4 regions of the Streptomyces sp. NPDC055506 genome follow, and region 1 is predicted to be linked to each of the others. Evidence: riboswitches for the same ligand, from Rfam matches in the RefSeq annotation. Region 1 holds a riboswitch; each other region holds the start of a gene.
The links. A riboswitch is a leader RNA that binds a small molecule or an ion and turns the genes downstream of it on or off. The one in region 1 is predicted to bind cobalamin.

Region 1 (5,072 bases):
GGCGAGGTGCACGCCGTCCGGGGTGAGGAGCGCCGCGTCGTCGGCCCAGCGCAGGGCGAGATCGACGTCGTGCGTGGCCATCACCACCGTGGTGCCGTTCGCACGCAGCCCGTCGAGCGTGCTGAGGAGCCGTTCCTGGCCGTCGGGGTCGAGCCCGGCCGTCGGCTCGTCGAGGACCAGGACACGGGGCCGCATGGCGACCGCGCCCGCGATGGCGGTCCGCTTGCGCTGCCCGTAGGAGAGCAGATGGGTGGGCCGGTCGGCCAGGGCGCTGATGTCCAGGGCGGCGAGCGCCTCCGCCACCCGTGCCCGTACCTCCGTATCGGCCAGTCCGAGGTTCAGCGGCCCGAACGACACGTCCTGCTCGACGGACGCCGCGAACAACTGGTCGTCCGGGTCCTGCACCACGAGCTGGACGGTCGTCCGCAGCCGGGTCAGGCCCTTGCGGTCGTACGTCACCGGCTGCCCGTCGACCGTCAAGCGGCCCTTGTGCGGCCGCAGTCCGCCGCTGAGCAGCCGCATCAGCGTGGTCTTGCCGCTGCCGTTGCGGCCGAGCAGCGCGAGCGCCCGGCCCTCGCGGATGTCGAAATCGAGGCCGCTGAGCACGGCCGGGCCGTCCTCGTAGGCGAAGGACGCGCCCCGCAGGGCGACGAGGGCGGGCTCGCTCATGCCGGCGGCCTTTCCAGTACGAAGGTGAGGACGGCCAGCGCCGCGAGGAGCGCGCAGCTGGCGACCGTGAAGCGGACGGAGACGCGGGCCTCGGGCACCAGGACACGCAGGGTCCCGTCGTAGCCGCGCCCGGCGAGACCGGCCTGGAGGCGGGCCGCCCGGTCGAAGGCCCGGACGAACGCGGTGGCGCCGAGTCCGCCCAGCGAACGCCAGGCGGCGGCCCGCGTGGTGTGCCCGAGCCGGGCGGCCTGCGCGTCGCGGATCCGGCGCACGGAGTCCAGCAGCAGAAAGCTCATGCGGTACGTCACGAGCGCGACATCGACGACGGGCGCCGGGACGCCCGCCCGGACCAGGCGCGGCAGCAGGTCGGACATGGGCGTGGTGAAGGCGAACAGCAGCACCCCAAGGGAGGCCGCCGAGGTGCGCAGCAGCAGCTCCCCGGCCCGGAGGGGCCCGTCGTCGGCGAGGGAGACGAAGCCTTCCGGGCCGCCGACCTGGACGAGCAGGGTGACCGCGCCGGTGACGCAGAAGCCCAGCGGCACCCGGTAGGCCCGCCACAGCCGGCGCCCGGGCACACCGGCCGGCCCCAGCAGCAGGCACACGGCCGTCACGAGCACCAGCGCAGCGCCCGGCCAGGGCGGCAGCGAGATGGCCAGCACGGTGAGCCCGAGACCGAGCACTGCCTTGTCCACGGGATGGCGGCGGCGCCAGCGACTGCTGTGCGCCGCCGCGTCGATCGGCAGCACGCGGCTCAGGCCCTTTCGGCCGTGGACTCCTCGGCGGTGCCGGCTGCCGCACTGCCGGCGTCCCGCGCCTGCTGCTCACCCTGCCGCCGGCCCCGGCGCAGACCGAAGTAGTAGGCGAGGACACCGGCGCCGAGCGCGGCCTGGAGGGAGAACAGGGCCGACTCGATCTCACCGGACGGCGGTTCGTACAGCGGCGAGAACCAGGGCTTGTAGTCCGGCTCGATCTCGGTGATCGCCGTCTCCGCCTCGCCGTCGGCGCCCGTGAACGGCTCCTCCTTGTGGTCGCCGAGGCCGAGCGCGAGCGGCAGTACGGCGAGCGCGGCCACGGCGAGCAGCAGCAGGAGGTTGATCTTCGTGTTCTTCTTCATCGGGTCGCCGCCTCGGTCTCGGTCACGGACTGCTTCTTGGCGAGGAGCACGCCCAGCCGGGTCAGTTCGCCCTTGCTGGACTGCACGAGCAGCCGCATCACGAGCACCGTCAGCAGCCCCTCGCTCACCGCGAGCGGGATCTGGGTGACGGCGAAGATGGTGCCGAACTTGCCGAGCGCGCCCACGAACCCGCTGCCCGGGTCGGGGAAGGCGAGCGCCAGCTGCACGCTGGTGACGCAGTAGGTGGACAGGTCGGCGAAGAACGCCCCGAAGAAGACCGCGACCATCAGCGGCACGTCGTACCGCCGCAGCAGCTTGTACACGGCGTATCCGGCCCAGGGTCCGACGATCGCCATGGAGAAGACGTTGGCGCCGAGCGTGGTCAGACCGCCGTGGGCGAGCAGCAGTGCCTGGAAGAGCAGGGTGATGGTGCCCAGCACCGCCATGATGGGCGGCCGGAACAGGATGGCTCCCAGGCCCGTTCCGGTGGGGTGGGAGCAACTGCCGGTGACCGACGGAAGCTTCAGGGCGGACAGGACGAAGGTGAAGGCACCGGAGGCGCCGAGGAGCAGGGTGCTCTCGGGGTGCTCGCGCACCTCACGGGTGAGCGACCGGACCCCGTGGACGACGAACGGTGCCGACGCGACGCCCCAGGCGACCGCGTGTGCGGGTGGCAGAAAACCCTCGGCTATGTGCATGGCTCAGCAGACCCTCTCCAGCACCTCGTGGATGGTTGACGTGCCTTGGCCGGTCTCCTGGCTGACGGGTACCACCGCCCGTACTCCGCCTTCCCGGGTTCCGAAGAACCCAGTGGCTGCCCGTGAGGGCCGGAGCCGGACTTCCCGATTCACAGTGGCGAGGGCCGCACCGGCATCACACCGGATTTCCCGTTCACCAAGGCGTGGTGACAGTAATGCCGAGATAAGGACGATGACAAGCCACCCGAGGGGGCGCGCGAGGGGGCGTCCGCTCGCACACCGGCGCAGGGCCGCTCAGTCGTCGCCCCCGTCGTCATCGTCGTCCCCGTCCTCCCACGTCTGACGGGGCTTCTCCTGCCGGGGTTTGTCCGCCTTTTGCGGTGGGTCGGCCGTCTCCTGCGCCGGAGCCGTGGGGCTGGGCGTCGCTTCGACGGGGGTCGGGGGAGGAGGCGCGGTGGTGGACGGGGTGATATCGGCCACTGTGCCGGTGGCCGGAGTGCCGCTGCCCGGAGCCGTGTCCTCCGCGGGATCGGAGGAGAGGGGCGAGGGGGAGTCCGCGGACGGTGTGGCGGCGGGGCTGCTCGCGGAGGGAGACACGTCGGGTTCCGTGCCCTCCGTCGCGGTGTTGTCGGGCGAGAACCACAGCATGCCGGCGAGCATCGCGGCGGCGAAGAGCGCCGCGGCGGCGATCGTCGCGGCCGCCCTGCGGCGGTTGTCCTGGCCGCCCCGGGGTGCGGCGCGGCGCGAACGGCCGGCCTGGGGCGTGCGGCCGGTGCGCAGCCCCGGGGCGCCGGGCAGCGCGTAGGTGGCCGGGTTGCGGGTTTCGGTGGCCGGATACGGCCCGGGCATGGCGGACGTCACCGGGGGCGCGGCCTCCGGCAGCGGCTCGGGCAGCCCTCGCCAGGCGCCCCCGGCGAACCACTCGGCGGTCTGCTGGGCGGTGGGCCGGTCCTCGGGCTGCTTGGCGAGCAGGCCGAGGAGGTAGTTCTCGAAGGCCGGCGGGAGCCCGGCGACTCCGAGCTCGCGGGGCGGAACGGGCGCGGAGTCGAGATGCTGGTGGAGGAGCGCGACGGCGGTGTCCGCCTGGAACGGCGGCCGTCCGCTGAGGAGTTGGTAGAGCAGGCACCCCAGGGAGTACATGTCGGAGGCGGGACCGGCCGGCTGGCCCAGGGCGCGTTCGGGTGCGAGATAGAGGCCGGTGCCGACGATCTGACCGGTGGCGGTGAGCGCGGCGCCGGGGTCGTCGAGGAAGCGGGCGATGCCGAAGTCGCCGATCTTCAGGGTGCCGTGGGCGTCCAGCAGGAGGTTGGCGGGCTTGATGTCACGGTGGACGATGCCCTGCGCGTGTGCGGCGGCGAGCCCGGCGGCGGCCTGCGCGGCGAGATCCGCCACCCGCTCTGCGGAAAGCGCGCCGGAGGCGGCCAGCACCCCGGCGAGGCTGTCGCCGTCGACCAGTTCCATCACCAGGTACAGCCGGTTGTCGTACTCGCCGAAGTCCCAGACACCGACCAGGTGGGGGTGGTTGAGACGCCCGGCGGTCTGGGCCTCCAGACGGAACCGGGAGGCCGCCGTGACATCGGTGTCCTGGGGCAGCAGCAGCTTGACGGCCACCGCTCTGGCGAGCGTCTCGTCGTACGCGCGCCAGACCTCTCCCATTCCACCGCGCCCGATCTCAACATCCAGCCGGTAGCGGCCCGCTAGCAGCACTCGTCCTCGTCTCATGCGTGGGGGAAGGTACGTCGCCGCAGGCCGAACTCCCCGTTTTGAGGCGGGGGTTGGCGGGGGACGCGCAGCCGACCCAGGATACTGGCGCCGCGTGACCAATGATCTCCACGGCGGTGTCGAGGGCCGGTACGGTCCCGGAAATCCGAGCGGAGACACCGCCCGGCGGGGTTGACGGTGCGGTGCGCGCGGTTGTCCCCGCGTCGCCGCTCGCCGGATCAGGCCGCCTCTTCCGCCTCCTCGGCCCGCTCCTCCCGGCGCGGCAGCAGAGCCACCGTCAGGGCCGGTACGGCCGCGAGGACCAGCCAGGGCACGGCGGCCGGCAGGCCCAGGTCGAGCAGGGATCCGGTGGCCGCGCTGCCGGCCAGGACGATCAGGCCGGAGACGGAGGACAGTGCGCCCATGTAGAGGCCGATCCGGCCCTCCTCGGCGAGGTCGGGCACCCAGGCGCGGGCGGCGGGCACGACCAGCATCTGTCCCACGGTGAGCAGCACGACGAAGCCCGCGGCGGGCAGTAGCCCGGCGACTCCCGTCCAGCCGGCGGGGCGCGCCGCGGCCACCACCGCGAATCCGGCCGCGATCAGCAGCAGCCCCGCCGTCATGGAGCGGCGCAGGTCCAGCCGGTCGCCCGCCCAGCGGGTCACCGGCAGCTGGGTGAAGACCACCAGCACCGAGGACAGGGCGAACAGCCAGGACAGCGGCGCCTGGGAGCCCGTCGCGCGCTGCACCTCGTCCGGCAGGGCCAGATACAACTGGTTGTAGGCGAGCAGGTACGAACCGTACCCGCCGCACAGCGCCAGGAAGCGGCGGTTGCGCAGCAGCACGCGCGCCCCGCCCCGCTCCCGGGTGCGGACCCGGCCCGGGATGTG
Region 2 (5,072 bases), on a different contig from region 1:
AGGTAGTCCTCGCTGGTGTCGGTGGAGTCGTACTGCACCAGATAGCTGCCGGAAGGCAGCGCGTCCACCAGCTGCCGCACGATCTCGCGTGCCTCGTCGTGGTCCTCGATGTGGCCGAGGATGCCCATCAGCATGAGCGCGACGGGCTGGTCGAAGTCCAGCGTCTTACCGGCTTCCCGGACGATCGTGCTCGGCTTGCGCAGGTCGGCGTCGACGTAGTTGGTGACGCCCTCCGGTGTGCTGGTGAGCAGCGCGCGGGCGTGAGCCAGCACCAGGGGGTCGTTGTCGACGTAGACGATCCGGCTCTCCGGGGCCACCCGCTGGGCGATCTGGTGGGTGTTGTCCACGTTGGGCAGCCCGGTGCCGATGTCCAGGAACTGGCGGATGCCCTCTTCGGCGGCGAGATGGCGAACGGCGCGGGCGAGGAAGTAACGGGCGGCGCGCGCCCCGGTCTCGATCCCGGGGAAGATCTCCCGGAACGCGTCACCGGCCACACGGTCGACTTCGTAGTTGTCCTTCCCGCCCAGCCAGTAGTTCCAGATCCGCGCCGAGTGCGGAACCGAGGTGTCGATCTTGGAGAGCGGCTCCTGCTCGGAGTTCTCCACCTGCTCAGTCATGGACGCTCCTGCGTGTGGTCGTGGAGCTTCACGTTAACCGGTTTACCTCAGGGACAGGATCAACTCCTCAGCCGTGTCCAGCAGTTCGACCTCCGCCGGGCTCATCGTCGGATTGGAGGCGCGGCGGCGCAGGGCCTCCGTCAGGGCGGGCCGTGTGAGCGGGGACGGGTCCGCGAGAAGGGCGGCCAGCATGGTGCGAGCGGCCGGGGACAGGGGGTCGTCGGAGACCGCGGCCTGAGCGAGGATCACCGCCGAGGCCGCCCAGTCCAGCCCCGGGTCGCCCTCCTCCGTGTTGGACCAGTCGATGACGCGCGGCCCTTCGGGCGTGAGCATCACGTTCTCCGGGTGGAGGTCCAGGTGGAGGACGCGGGCCGCCGGATCGGTGGAGTGCAGGGCGGGGACGGTGTGCAGGTCGCGCAGGAGCCCGCCCAGGATCGAACCGGCCTCCGCCACCCCCAGCGTGCCCGCCAGGCAGGCCTGGAGCATGGTCGGGCCGGAGAGCCGCTCCATCACCAGGTCGGCGCGGGAGCCGGTCGGGCGCACCCGGGGAACCGGAAAGCCGTGGGCGCGCACATGCTCCATCACCGCGCCCTCCGCAGCCGCGTCTCCCCCGCCCTCCCGTTCGCGGCGCAGCACCCACCCCTCGTCGATCTCGTACACGTCGGCGCGGCGGCCCGAGCCGAGCAGTCGGCCTGGTGGTGTCGTCGGCATGGGCCGAAGCTACCCGCCCGTACGGTGCCCCTCGGCCCGTTTTGGACGTGCGGGTACAGTGAGCGGGTCGTCATCACACCCGTACAGGGGGAAGCCGGTGCAATTCCGGCGCTGACCCGCAACCGTGAACCGCCCGCCGAGGCAGGCGGTGAGCCGGATCGCCCCGTACGGTTCGTGACCGGCTCACGTGCCCGGCGCCCGTCGGTGCACGGCACCGTCGAGGTATACGGAGCCGAGCCGCCGGGGTGTCCCGTGCTGTCCGGCTCCCTCACAGGGAGAGGCACCCGCCGATCATGAACGTCCGCCGCAGCGCCGCGGTCCTGGCCGCCGCCACCGTGATCGGCGCCGCCACGCCGGCCGCCGCCGCACCGTCGCCGACTCCGTCCCAGGCGTTCCCCTCCGCCCTGTACGGGGACAAGGACCCGAAGTTCGACGGCGTCTGGCGCCAGTCGCTCGCCCTGCTGGCCCAGGACACGGTGGGTGTGAAGCCGGCCGCCAAGTCCGTCACGTGGCTGGAGCGTCAGCAGTGCGCGGACGGCGGGTTCGCCGCGTACCGTCCCGATCCCGCCGCCGCGTGCGATGCCAAGACCATGCTCGACACCAACGCCACGGCCGCCGCCGTCCAGGCCCTCGCCGCGCTCGGCGGACAGGACGCCGTCACCGGCAAGGCCGTCGGCTGGCTGAAGTCCGTCCAGAACGAGGACGGCGGCTGGGGCTACGCGCCCGGCGGCGCCAGCGACACCAACTCCACGTCCGTCGTCATAGGCGCGCTGACCGCCGTCGGCGAGAAGCCGGACCAGGTCGAGAAGGGCGGGAAGTCGCCCTACGACGCCCTGCTCGCACTCGCCCTCGGTTGCGACGACGGCGACGACGCGGGCGCCTTCGCCTTCCAGCCGGACAAGAAGGGCAAGCCGGCCGCCAACGCGGACGCCACAGCGGCGGGTGTGCTGGGCGCACTGGGCAAGGGCATGGTGGTGGAGGCGGGTAAGAAGTCCGACGCCACCTGTGCGGAGCCCGGTACGCCGGACCAAGCCGCCGCCAACGGTGCCGCCTACCTCACGAAGACCCTCGCCAAGGACGACGACCACCTCACCTCCGCCCTCGCCGGCGCGGACCCCCAGCCCGACCACGGCAACACCGCCGACGCGGTCGTGGCACTCGCCGCGCGGGGTGAGACGGAGCAGGCCCAGAAGTCCGTTCGGTGGCTGGAGAAGAACTCCGCCACCTGGGCCGAGCAGGGCGGTCCCGCCGCCTACGCCCAGCTGATCTTCGCCGCGCACGCGACGGGCGCGAACCCGCGCGACTTCGGCGGCACGGACCTGGTGAAGCAGCTCAACGCGACGGGCCCGGCCCCGCAGACGTCCGAGAAGACCGCGTCGGCGCAGGACAAGAGCGACTCGAAGTCGGACTTCTTCGGCGTCTGGTGGTACGTCGGGGTCTGCCTCGTCGCCGGTATCGGCATCGGCTTCCTCTTCACCGGCCGCAAGAGGCAGCAGTCGTGATTCGCCGGGCCGTTCTCCTCCTCCTGGCCTCGCTCCTGCTGTGCGCGGGCGCGGGCCAGGCCCAGGCCGCCGGCTACCGGTACTGGTCGTTCTGGGACCGCGAAGGCGACCGCTGGGTCTACGCCACCCAGGGCCCGTCCATGGCCCGCCCCTCGGACGGCGACGTCCAGGGCTTCCGCTTCGCGGTGAGCGAGGACTCCTCCGAGGCCGCCCGGCCGCGCGGCACGACCGACTTCGGGACCATCTGCTCGAAGACGCCCGCGCAGGACGGCAAGAAGCGGGTAGCGCTCGTCATCGACCCCGGCACGAAGTCGGACGCCCCCCAGGGCGAGACCCCGCCCCCCGCCCGGACGGCCTGTGCCCGGGTCGCCCCCGACGCGACCACGGCAGAGGCCCTCGCGACGGTCGCCAAGCCCCTCCGCTACGACACGAACGCCCTGTTGTGCGCGATCGCGGGCTACCCGGAGAAGGGCTGCGGAGAGCAGGTGTCCGGTTCCCGGAAGTCGTCACCGGCGGCGAAGACGGACACGTCCGACGACAACGGCCCGTCCCTGGGCCTGCTGGCGGGCATCGCCGTGGTGACGGCACTGGGGGCGGCGGCGATCTGGCAGGTACGGCGGCGTGACCAGGATTAGCAGCGCGGACCGGCTCAGCCACGCGCCCTCCCACCCCCCGCGCCGGCCCCGAGCCCCTCTGCACCCCGGCGCCTGGTGGCTCTGGGCCCTCTCCCTCGGCACCGCGGCCACCCGCACCACCAACCCCCTCCTCCTCACCCTCCTCATCACGGTCTCCGCCTACGTCGTGGCGACCTGCCGCCCCGCGACCCCCTGGTCCCGTTCCTACGGCGCCTTCGTCAAACTCGCCCTCGCCGTCCTGGTCATCCGCCTTCTCTTCGCGATCGTCCTCGGCTCCCCCATCCCCGGCACGCACACTCTCGTCACCCTCCCCGAGGTGCCCCTCCCCGACTGGGCCCAGGGCATCCGCCTCGGCGGCGACGTCACGGCCGAGGCCCTCGCCTTCGCGTTGTACGACGGTCTGAGACTGGCCGCCCTGCTCGTTTGTGTCGGCGCCGCGAACGCCCTCGCGAATCCCTCACGCCTGCTCAAGTCCCTCCCGGGCGCCCTGTACGAGATGGGCGTCGCCGTCGTCGTCGCCCTCACCTTCGCGCCGAACCTCATCGCCGACGTCCAGCGCCTGCGCGCCGCCCGCCGGCTGCGGGGCCGCCCGGACAAGGGTCTCCGGGGCCTGCTGCAGGTGGGTCTCCCGGTCCTGGAGGGCGCGTTGGAGCGCTCGGTGTCCCTGGCCGCCGCGATGGACGCCCGCGGCTACGGCCGTACCGCCCGGGTCCCGGCCGCGGTCCGCCGTACCACCGCCGCCCTCACCCTCGGCGGCCTGCTCGGCGTGTGCGCCGGAACGTACGGGCTGCTCACCGCCGAAGGCGCCGCCTACGGCTTCCCGGTCCTCCTCGTCGGCCTCGCCGCCGCTCTCGCGGGTCTCCGGCTCGGCGGCCGGAGGTCGCCGCGCACCCGGTACCGCCCGGACCGCTGGGACGTGCGCGCGCTGCTGGTCGTCGCCTCCGGCGTGGCGGTCGCCGCGCTCCTCGTGCTCGCCTCGGTCCGTGACCCCGCGGCCCTGCACCCCGGCGTGGTGCCGCTCGTGGCCCCCACACTCCCCCTCTGGCCCGCGGCCGCGATCCTCCTCGGCCTGCTGCCCGCGTTCGTCGCCCCCGAGCCCAAGGAACCGTCGTGATCCGCTTCGAGGATGTATCCGTCACCTACGACGGTGCCTCCGAACCCACCGTCCAGGGCATCGACTTCGAGGTCCCGGAGGGCGAACTCGTCCTGCTGGCGGGCCCGTCCGGTGTCGGCAAGTCCACCGTCCTGGGCGCGGTCAGCGGGCTCGTGCCGCACTTCACCGGCGGCACCCTGCGCGGCCGGGTCACGGTGGCCGGACGCGACACCCGCACGCACAAGCCGCGCGAACTCGCCGACGTCGTCGGCACGGTGGGCCAGGACCCGCTCGCCCACTTCGTCACCGACACCGTCGAGGACGAACTCGCCTACGGCATGGAGTCGCTGGGCCTCGCCCCGGACGTGATGCGCCGCCGCGTGGAGGAGACGCTCGACCTCCTCGGCCTGGCCGATCTGCGCAACCGCCCGATCGCCACGCTCTCCGGCGGCCAGCAGCAGCGCGTGGCGATCGGCTCGGTCCTCACCCCGCACCCGAGCGTCCTCGTCCTGGA
Region 3 (5,072 bases), on a different contig from region 1:
CCGCCGGCTCCACGGCCCTGATCAGTCTGCTCATCGTGCTCACCGACCCCTTCAACGCCACGAAGGCGCTGACCTGGCTGTCCGGTTCGACATACGGGCGGACCATGCCGGACGTCGTGCCCGTCGCGCTGGTGCTGGTGCTGGGCCTGGCCGTCGCGGTCGCGCGGCGCACCGAGCTGGATCTCGTCTCCCTCGACGAGGACACCCCGCGGCTGCTCGGCCTCGGACTGCCCCGGGCCCGGCTCGGTTTCCTGGTTCTGGGTGTCCTGCTCGCCGCGACCGCGGTCGCATCGGCCGGCACCATCGGCTTCGTGGGTCTCGTGGCGCCGCACGCGGCACGTGCCCTCGTGGGCCGGCGGCATGTGCGGGTGGTGCCGGTCGCCGTCCTGCTCGGTGCCGCGCTCGTCTGCACGGCCGATCTGCTCGGCCGGACCGTCATCGCCCCCGCCCAGCTGGGTGCCGGACTGATGACGGCGGTGATCGGCACGCCGTACTTCCTGCGTCTGCTGGTACGGAGCCGAAAGGCGACATAAGGCACCTAAAAGGTCATCAATGGCTAAAATGCCTCACACCTGCCTGTTGTATGGATCCACGCACAACGGGAGTGAGGGAGCATGGCCAAGGACATCACGGACGCGGGCCCGCCAGCGTCCGCGAGCCTGAAGCCCAATGCGATCGGGTTCCTCGACGCTCTGGTCATCGGGCTCAACGCGACCTCACCGGCGTACTCGGTGGCGGCGGTCATCGGCCCGGTCGTGGCGCTGGTGGGCATCTACGCCCCCGGGGTGATGATCGCGTCGTTCGTGCCGATGCTGCTGATCGCGTCGGCCTTCTACTACCTCAACAAGGTCGACCAGGACTGCGGCACGACCTTCTCGTGGGTCACCCGGGCCATGGGGCCGTGGGCGGGCTGGCTCGGCGGCTGGGCCATCGCCATGACGGGTGTCCTGGTCGTCGGGTCGCTGGCGGACGTCGCCGTGACCTTCTTCCTGCTCGCGGTCGGTCTGGACAGCTGGGCGGACAACGACGCCGTCCGCCAGGTGCTGACCGTGCTCCTCGTCCTGGTGATGACGGCCGTCTGCGTGATCGGCATCGACGTGTCGGCCAAGGTGCAAAACGTCCTCATCCTGGCGCAGGTCGCCTGTCTGCTGGTCTTCGCCGTGGTGGCTCTCTACCGCGTCTACGCCGGCACCGGCACACTCGACGCCATCGAACCGGAGTTCAGCTGGCTCGATCCCTTCGGAGCGGGCGGGGCGTCCCTGACCGCCGCCCTGCTGCTGGGCGTGTTCATCTACTGGGGGTGGGAGTCGGCGGTCAACCTCACCGAGGAGACCGAGGACTCCGCCACCGCCCCCGGCAAGGCGGCCGTGTGGTCGACGGTGCTGCTCCTGGTGACCTACCTCGCGGTCGCGTTCGCGGTCGTGGGGTACGCGGGAACGGCCTATCTGGCCGAGAACGCGGCGGAGGAGGAGTTCATCTTCGCGCTGCTCGCCGAAGAGGTGATGGGCGGCTGGGACTGGGTCGTGCTGCTGGCGGTCTCGACGTCCGCGCTCGCGTCGACGCAGACGACGATCATCCCGGCGTCGCGCACCGGCCTGTCGATGGCCCGCCGCCATGCGCTGCCCGCGCACTTCGGCCGTATCAACCCCCGGTTCCGCACGCCCGACGTGAGCACCTGGTGGGTCGCCGGTATCGCCATCGTCTGGTATCTCGTCCTCTACCACATCAGCGAGAACGCCCTCTTCGACTCGCTGACCGCGCTGTCCCTGCTGATCGCGTTCTACTACGCGCTCACGGGTCTCGCCTGCGCGGTCTACTACCGCCGCCAACTGACCCGCAGTGCCCGCAACTTCTTCCTGATCGGGCTCGGCCCGCTGGTCGGTGCCGGGCTGCTGGCCTGGCTGCTGGTGGAGTCCGTGGCGGACATGTCCGACCCCGCCAACTCCTACAGCGGCGTCTCGTGGTTCGGGCTCGGTCCCCCGCTGGTCATCGGTATCGGCATCATCGTCACGGGCGTGATCCTCATGGTCGTGTGGCGGCTGATCACCCCCGTGTTCTGGTCGGAACACCCCAGCGTGGTCGACCCCGACCTCGTCCCCGGCAAGCACGGCAAGGAGTCCTGAGATGTCGGTGGTCCTCGGCTACGACGAGTCCCCGGGCGCCCGGAGCGCGCTGCGCGTCGCGATCGAGGTGGCGGCCGCGTACGGCGAACCGCTGGTGATCGTCTACGGAGCCGCGGCCCCGGGCGTCACGGGCGAGGAGTACGGCGCTCACCACGAGGCCGTCCGCGAGGCCGGGACCACCGTGCTCGGTCACGCCGTCCGGGTCGCCGACGAAGCCGGCGTGCCGAGCACCGTCGAACTCATCGACCAGCGGCCCGCGCAGGCGCTCATCGACGCCGCGGCACGCCACGACGGCAGGGTGATCGTGGTGGGCACCTGGGGCGAGAGCCCGGTGCGCGGCGCCCTGCTGGGCTCGACCCCCCACAAACTCCTGCACCTCTCGAACGTCCCCGTCCTGTGCGTGCCGGCCACCGCCGGGTCATGAGCCGCCCGGGCGCGGCCTCTTCAGCGGGCTGAAGGCGTACAGGTCGAGGATCTCGGGCCGGGGGGCGACGCCGGGGCCGCCCTCGCGGACCCAGGTGACGATGTCCTCGGTCGCGGCCGGGTCGTTGACCAGACCGAACCACACCGGCCGGGCCCCGGCGGCCCGGCCCGCCGCGGACGGCTGTACGACGATGACGTTGGCCTGGTCGCAGACGTCGAGGCACTCGGAGACCCGCACGGGCGCCGCCTCGCGCAGCCGCTCGGTCTGGGCCGCGTGGTCGACGCCGGTCACCTTGCGGCTGCCGCAGCAGCAGTCCCGGCACACGACGACGCGGCACGGAACCCCTCCGGCCGGGGTTGCGGACATGCCGCACCCTTCCTCTCTCCGGGGAGATCCGCCCCGGTGGTTCGTCGAGGAGGCGACCGCGTGAGTCTCCTGGCTCCCGGCCGAGGCCGGTCACAGTGGCGGGACCGCGCCGGATTCACACCGGCTTCCTCGTTCCGCCGTCGCCATGTCGCCCGCCATCATTCCATGCGGCCGGAGCACCGGTTCGGTCCGTCTCGCCGGCCTGCGCGGACGGGGGCCCCGCAGGTCACGTTCCTTCCCTGAGCGGGTTGGGCAGCGGCAGGTAGCGGGCGTCGGCGCCGTTCGCGCCCGTCCAGCGCAGCAGGAGGTTCGTCTTGGCGGGGAGGGTGGGCGAGGTGAGCAGGCCGGAGATCTCGGGCAGGTCGTGGCGGGCGAGTTCGCGGCGGGCGGCGGGCCAGGGGGCGAAGCCGGGCCGGCGTTCGGCGAGGGCGCCGGCGATCTCGGTGAGGTGGTTGACGACCAGGCAGTACACGAGCCGCTCCCAGCCGGCCTCCCGGGAGACGTCCGAAAGCAGCTTCACGCCCTCGGCGTCCCGGTACAGCGCCTGCACGGGCATGCCGTCGGCGTCCACGGCGACCAGGGTGTTCTGCAGATGGGCCTCGATGACGACGCCGTGCCGGGCGAAGGTCTCCAGCGCCGGGGGCACCACCTGCGCCAGGTACGCCGCCCACCACGCCCCGGGGTCGGCGGCGCGGTCGAGCGGGCTGCCGTCGAAGCCCTCGACGAGTCCGGCGGCGAGCAGCGGGGTCGCGCCGGGCAGGAGACGGCCGGCGAAGCCGTCGCGGACGAGGACGGCCAGGGCCTCGAAGGCGAAGTCCGCGGTGCGGTACCCGCGGTCGCCGAGCCAGGCCGGGGGGCCGTCGAACGTCTCGAAGGCGGCGCACACGGCCGTGTCGGTGCGGCGCAGGGCGAGCAGGTCGTGGCGCCACAGCCGGCGGATGTCGTTGGTGATGCGCACGTCCAGGCTGAACTTCAGGAACAGGTCCTGCTCGGGTGCGTAGAGCGTGCGGATCGCGGCCGTGGGCCAGGTGTCGAAGGCGGTCGTGCCGAGCCGGACCAGCCTCCCGTCCGCGAAGGCGGCGGCGAGCTCCGCGCTCGCCAGGTCGAGCTGCCAGGGGTGGGCCGGGAGCAGCCGGTAGCCGGGCGGGGCGGTGCCGAGGGCGTCGAGGGCCGAGGTGTCGCCCTCCTCGACGACGGTGTCCTCGCGCAGCCCGAGCAGGGTCAGCGGGAAACGGGCGTACGCCTCGGGCGCGTACGGCAGCCAGCCCGCGGCCGGGCCGCCGCCACGCGCCTTGGGGGCCGGGTGGTGGGTGTGGCCGGTGAGGAGGCACTGCTCGGAGCGCAGATAGGGATCGTCGGGCGGGGTGGCGCGCTCGCGGGCTTCCAGCAGGGCGGCCACGGCGTCCCTGCTGTCGATCATCTCGGCGGGCAGTTCGTGGTTGGACAGGCCGGTGTGCCGTCGCAGTTCCTCGGCGACGAGTTTGACCAGCTCGGTGTGGCCGACGCACTGCCAGCCGTCCGGCCCCTCGACCTCGGGCTCGGCGGGCCGCCGCGTCCCGCGCACCCGCAGCAGCCGGTCTCCGCCGGGCAGTCGGTAGATCCGGTGCTCGCCGGTCCGGCGCACCGGCCGGGCCACTTCCCGCAGCAGGCAGTTCAGCAGCGGCACGGCGGCGTACGCGTCGGCGGGCGGGGGCATGAGGTCCACGCGATCCACTCGTTTCCCTGCGTTCCTTGTGTTCTCCACGTTCCCAGCGGCCCTTCCGGGACTTCCGGACTTCCTGGCGGAGATGATCAGTATGCCGGTCGCCGTCATCGCGCCGTGACGCCCTATTCGTACCCGAGGAGCCCGCCCGTGCACCGTTTCCCCACCGCCGAGGCCGAGGTCGCCGAGGAACTGGCCGTCGTACGCCCTGGTCTGCTGCCGCGGTACGAGGCCGAACTGCCCGGTGCCCGGGCGGCCGTGCTGTCCCGTCTGTGGCGCGGTCTCGCCCATGATCCGCTGCCCTGGGTGGCCCGCGGGGAGCCGGCCCGGGACGGGCTGACCCTGTTCCTGACCGACGGCCGCCGGCTGCACGGCCCGCCGCCGGATCCGTACGCGACCGGCGACCACGTCACCGTCGTCGGGCTCGACGGCGTGGATTACGACGATCCGGCGCGGC
Region 4 (5,072 bases), on a different contig from region 1:
CGCTGGTCGGGACGAGCGCACCGAGAACCTGCCGGCCGTCGAGGCCGACCCCGGTGACATCGTCCGGCGCCAGCCGGTCGTAGGGCACGCCCGACGGTGTGACCAGGACGATGTCCCCGACGCGCACCGAGACGTTGCCGGACGTTCCGACGACGAGCCCGTCGGCTACCGTCCGGCGGGCCGTCGCGACGAGGTCTTCCCAGGCGCGGGCCTCCTCGGGGCGCACACCCCTCCGCCGTGGCTCCGTCACATCCTGTCCGCCGCCTCGGACGTCCCCCGTGTCCCGCGCGTCGCCTCGCTGCTCAGCCATGCGGCGATCCTGCCAGGCACCCCTTCAACGCGCCGCCGGGCGAGGGCACTTTAGGCCGGAAACCGCGCCTCCGTAAGGGCGCATACCGGCACAAACGCGTCGCGGATCTCTCTTGGCCGGAGATCATCGGGCATTCAACGGCCTTCCAGTACTCTCTGGGGGATTTGCCGTGCACGTCGCCATTCCGGGGGGAATCACATGGCCCGTGACCACATATCGACCCGCCGCCGCGCCCGCTTACTGGCGGTCTCCGCCGCCGCACTCGCGCTGGGAGGGACCTCGCTCGCGGAGTTCCCGGCCGCTGCGGCGAGCCGCCCGAAGGGGCACGACGTCTCGTCCCACCAGAAGAACGTCGACTGGCAGCGCGCGAAGGCCAAGGGCGCCAGATTCGTCTACGTCAAGGCGACCGAGTCCACCACCTACCGCAACCCCTACTTCAGCCGGCAGTACAACGGCTCGCGCGCGGCGGGCCTCGTCCGCGGCGCCTACCACTTCGCGCTGCCGAACAGGTCGTCGGGCCGGGCGCAGGCGGCCCACTTCGTCCGCAACGGCGGCAGCTGGAGCGCGGACGGCTGGACGCTGCCGCCGGCGCTCGACATCGAGTACAACCCGTACGACAAGAAGCACAAGTGCTACGGCCTGAGCAAGGCCGCGATGGTCAGCTGGATCAAGTCGTTCAGCGACGAGGTCAAGCGGCTCACCGGCCGCCGCCCGGTGATCTACACGACCACTCACTGGTGGAACACGTGCACGGGCAGCAGCCGCGCGTTCGCCGCGAACCACCCCCTGTGGGTCGCCCGCTACAACGCGGCGAGCGCGGGGCCGCTGCCGGCCGGCTGGTCCTCCTGGACCTTCTGGCAGTACGACAACGGCGACGGCACCCTTCCGGGTGATCAGAATCTCTTCGACGGGTCACTCGATCGACTGAAACAGTTCGCCAGGGGCACGTGATCGTTGGGGCGCAAGGGCCGCCGCACCAGGGCGGAATGACGGCCCCCCGTTGCGGACACCCCTGCGCCCCTCCCAGTTCATCTTCCGTTCACTCGGGTTACCTACGTTCGTCCCGCCAACGACGCCGAACGATTGCCTGGGTAAATGGAAAGCTTCTCGCTGATCCTCGCGATTGTGGTGGTAACCGCACTTGCGTTCGATTTCACGAACGGTTTCCACGACACCGCGAACGCGATGGCCACGACCATTTCCACGGGCGCCATGAGACCGAAGATCGCGGTGGCCATGTCCGCGGTGCTCAACCTGGTCGGCGCCTTCCTGTCCGTCGAAGTCGCGAACACGATCTCCAAAGGCCTCGTCGACGAGGCCGGCATCCGTCCCGAGGTCATCTTCGCCGCCTTGGTCGGCGCGATCCTCTGGAACCTGCTGACCTGGCTCGTCGGTCTGCCGTCCAGTTCGTCGCACGCCCTGATGGGCGGCCTGATCGGCGCCACGATCGCTTCGGCGGGTGTCGGCGCGGTGCACGGTGACGTGCTGGTCACCAAGGTGCTGATCCCGGCGATCGCCGCCCCGCTGGTCGCGGGCATCGCGGCGATGCTCGCCACCCGGTTGACGTACTCCCTCGGCAAGAAAGCCGACGGCGAGGCCTCCAAGAAGGGCTACCGCGCCGGCCAGATCGCCTCCGCGGGCCTGGTCTCGCTGGCCCACGGCACCAACGACGCCCAGAAGACGATGGGTGTCATCACCCTCGCCCTGGTCGCCGGCGGCGCCGTCGCCCCCGACTCCGACCCGCCCATGTGGGTCATCCTCTCGGCGGGTATCGCCATCGCGCTCGGCACCTACCTCGGCGGCTGGCGCATCATCCGCACCATGGGCAAGGGCCTGACCGACCTCCAGCCGCAGCAGGGCTTCGCCGCCCAGACCAGCGCGGCGACGGTCATCCTGGCCTCCTCGCACCTCGGCTTCTCCCTCTCCACCACCCACTCCGTGTCCGGCGCGGTGATGGGCGCGGGGCTCGGCCGCAAGGGCGGCGTGGTCCGCTGGTCGACGGCGACGCGGATGTTCGTCGCCTGGGGTCTGACGCTGCCGGCGGCGGCCCTGGTGGGCGCGCTCGCCGAGTACGTGACCGGCTTCGGGAACTGGGGCACGGCGGTCGTGGCGATCTTCCTGATCGCCTCCAGCGCGGTGATCTGGAAGCTGTCGCGCCGCGAGGTCGTCGACCACACGAACGTCAACGAGGTCGACGAGGAGCCGGCCGGCGTCGTGACCACCGCCATCGCCGCCGTGACGCCGCCTCCGGCGGGCCCGTCCGAGGAACTGGCCGCCACGATCCCGGCCCAGGCCGATCGCAAGCCCTCCACCACGACCACCTCGGTCTGATCCCGCCTACCCGGTGACAAGGAAGAATCTCTGAGATGAAGATCGACTGGGCGACCCTCGGCTCCGTCTTCGGCGTCAGCCTCGTGGCCACCGTGACCCTCGTCGGCCTGTTCACCCTCGGCATCACCGGCCTGTCGCGCCGCGAGCGGGCGGTGGCGGCGGGCGGGTCCGCGGGGCTCGCGGTGACGGGTGCGTACGCGTGCTTCGCGGCGTGTGCGGCGGCTGTCGGGTACGGGATCTATCTGATCGTGGCCTGACCGCGATCGTCTTTTCGCCGGGCGGCACTGGACTTCGGTCCCGGGCCGCCCGGTTGCGTGTGCGGGGCGGCCGCCCACACCCTCTGCGAGGCAAGCGGTGTGGGCTTGTCCACACTCTCCCCTCGCAGGTCAACGGCAAGTTGACGGCGGTTCGCGGCCGTGGTGGACTGCCGGGGCCAATACGGCGGCAGGAGAGGAAGCCGGTGGAAGTCCGGCGCGGTCCCGCCACTGTCACCGGGGCGACAACCCCCGGGAGCCAGGAACTCTCACCGCCGGTCTCGTCGAACCAGGGCGTGGACACCCTGAGTGAGGACATATCGCCATGTTCGGCTGCCGATCGAGGGTCAGTACCCCACCGTTGTCCGCCCCCGTGGCCGGCTGAGCCCGTGGGTGCCGGTCGCGTTCACGCGTACGGTGCCGCCGTCGGTCTGATCGGTGATCTGCTGCTCGGCGATCCTCGCCGGGGCCATCCGGTCGCCGCGTTCGGGCGGGCCGCGGGTGCCGTGGAGCGGGTGTTGTGGCGGGACCACCGGGGATGGGGCACGCTGCACACCGTGGTGTGCGCGGGCGGGGCCGTCGCGCTGGGGGCCGTCGCCGCGCGTGCCGTGCGTACCTCCGCCCCCGCTGCTGTCGGACTGACCGCTGTCGCCACCTGGGCCGTCGTCGGGGGGACTTCGCTCGCGCGGGAGGCTCAGGCCATCGGGCGCGCCCTGGAAGCCGGGGACGTCGACGCGGCCCGTGCGCGGCTGCCGCATCTGTGCGGACGGGATCCGCAGGCCCTGGACGCCGACGGGATCGCCCGGGCCGTCGTCGAGTCCGTCGCGGAGAACACCTCCGACGCCGTCGTGGGGGCGCTCGTGTGGGGGGCGATAGGTGGCGTGCCGGGGCTTGTCGGGTTCCGGGCCGTCAACACCCTCGACGCCATGGTCGGGCACAAGTCGGCGCGGTACCGGCGCTACGGCTGGGCCTCCGCACGGCTTGACGATGTCGCGGGGTGGCCCGGGGCCCGGCTGACCGCCGCGCTCGCGGCCGTGTCCGGGGGCGATCCGCGGGGAGCCGTGACGGCCTGGCGTGCCGACGCCGCCAAGCATCCGAGTCCCAACGCCGGGCCCGTGGAGGCCTCGTTCGCGGGGGCGCTCGGGGTGCGGCTCGGCGGGACCCTGTCCTACGGCGGGCGCGTCGAGCACCGGCCCGTCCTCAACGGCGCGGGGCGCGGCGTCGAAACCCGGGACATCGAACGGGCCGTACGGCTGTCCAGGCGTGTCGGCTGGCTCGCGCTCGGCGTCTGTGTCGCCGCGCGCCACTTCGTGAAGGGGCGTACGTCATGACGGGCGGTGGGCTTCTCGTCGCCGGCACCACCTCCGACGCGGGCAAGAGCGTCGTGACCGCCGGGATCTGCCGATGGCTGGTTCGGCAGGGCGTCAAGGTCGCGCCCTTCAAAGCGCAGAACATGTCCCTGAATTCGTTCGTGACGCGGGAAGGCGCCGAGATCGGGCGGGCGCAGGCCATGCAGGCGCAGGCGTGCCGGGTGGAGCCGACCGCGCTGATGAATCCCGTGCTGCTCAAGCCCGGCGGCGAGCAGAGCAGCCAGGTCGTGCTGCTGGGCAAGCCGGTCGGGGAACTCAGTGCGCGCGGGTACCACGGAGGGCGGCAGCAGAGGCTGCTCGGGACGGTGCTGGACTGCCTGGAGCGGTTGCGGGGCACGTATGACGCGGTGATCTGTGAGGGGGCCGGTTCTCCCGCCGAGATCAATCTGCGGCGGACGGACATCGTCAACATGGGGATCGCCCGCAACGCCGGCCTCCCCGTACTCGTCGTCGGCGACATCGACCGGGGCGGGGTCTTCGCCTCGTTCTTCGGGACCGTCGCCCTGCTGTCGCGCGAGGACCAGGAGTGTGTCGCCGGGTTCCTCGTGAACAAGTTCCGCGGGGACGTCTCCCTGCTGGAGCCGGGGCTCGACATGCTGCACGGCCTCACCGGGCGGCACACGTACGGCGTTCTGCCGTTCCGGCACGGGCTCGGGATCGACGAGGAGGACGGGCTGCGCGTCTCCCTGCGGGGGACGGTCCGGGAGTCCGTCGTCGCGCCGCCCGTCGGCGAGGACGTGCTGCGTGTCGCCGTATGCGCGGTCCCTCTCATGTCCAACTTCACCGACGTCGACGCGCTGGCCGCCG

Region 2: another riboswitch for cobalamin. It lies ahead of ACWIF2_RS04305 (prenyltransferase/squalene oxidase repeat-containing protein); the one in region 1 lies ahead of ACWIF2_RS03165 (energy-coupling factor ABC transporter permease).
Region 3: another riboswitch for cobalamin. It lies ahead of ACWIF2_RS14330 ((2Fe-2S) ferredoxin domain-containing protein); the one in region 1 lies ahead of ACWIF2_RS03165 (energy-coupling factor ABC transporter permease).
Region 4: another riboswitch for cobalamin. It lies ahead of ACWIF2_RS18995 (cobalamin biosynthesis protein); the one in region 1 lies ahead of ACWIF2_RS03165 (energy-coupling factor ABC transporter permease).

Annotation. Positions count from the first base shown of each region.
Region 1 is NZ_JBSHKH010000004.1:145,978-151,049, reverse strand. It holds gene ACWIF2_RS03180 (energy-coupling factor ABC transporter ATP-binding protein) at 1-669, opposite strand, end outside; gene cbiQ (cobalt ECF transporter T component CbiQ) at 666-1,415, opposite strand; gene ACWIF2_RS03170 (energy-coupling factor ABC transporter substrate-binding protein) at 1,421-1,783, opposite strand; gene ACWIF2_RS03165 (energy-coupling factor ABC transporter permease) at 1,780-2,481, opposite strand; cobalamin riboswitch at 2,512-2,697, opposite strand; gene ACWIF2_RS03160 (serine/threonine-protein kinase) at 2,776-4,188, opposite strand; gene ACWIF2_RS03155 (MDR family MFS transporter) at 4,422-5,072, opposite strand, start outside.
Region 2 is NZ_JBSHKH010000006.1:84,776-89,847, forward strand. It holds gene ACWIF2_RS04295 (SAM-dependent methyltransferase) at 1-617, opposite strand, end outside; gene ACWIF2_RS04300 (phosphotransferase) at 660-1,328, opposite strand; cobalamin riboswitch at 1,371-1,512, shown strand; gene ACWIF2_RS04305 (prenyltransferase/squalene oxidase repeat-containing protein) at 1,622-2,830, shown strand; gene ACWIF2_RS04310 (SCO2322 family protein) at 2,827-3,465, shown strand; gene ACWIF2_RS04315 (energy-coupling factor transporter transmembrane component T) at 3,461-4,579, shown strand; gene ACWIF2_RS04320 (ABC transporter ATP-binding protein) at 4,576-5,072, shown strand, end outside.
Region 3 is NZ_JBSHKH010000030.1:27,309-32,380, reverse strand. It holds gene ACWIF2_RS14345 (iron ABC transporter permease) at 1-533, shown strand, start outside; gene ACWIF2_RS14340 (APC family permease) at 615-2,123, shown strand; gene ACWIF2_RS14335 (universal stress protein) at 2,125-2,547, shown strand; gene ACWIF2_RS14330 ((2Fe-2S) ferredoxin domain-containing protein) at 2,542-2,913, opposite strand; cobalamin riboswitch at 2,960-3,082, opposite strand; gene ACWIF2_RS14325 (IucA/IucC family protein) at 3,140-4,609, opposite strand; gene ACWIF2_RS14320 (IucA/IucC family protein) at 4,766-5,072, shown strand, end outside.
Region 4 is NZ_JBSHKH010000045.1:30,212-35,283, reverse strand. It holds gene ACWIF2_RS19015 (class II aldolase/adducin family protein) at 1-310, opposite strand, end outside; gene ACWIF2_RS19010 (lysozyme) at 509-1,261, shown strand; gene ACWIF2_RS19005 (anion permease) at 1,406-2,641, shown strand; gene ACWIF2_RS19000 (hypothetical protein) at 2,677-2,898, shown strand; cobalamin riboswitch at 3,045-3,183, shown strand; gene ACWIF2_RS18995 (cobalamin biosynthesis protein) at 3,285-4,226, shown strand; gene ACWIF2_RS18990 (cobyric acid synthase) at 4,223-5,072, shown strand, end outside.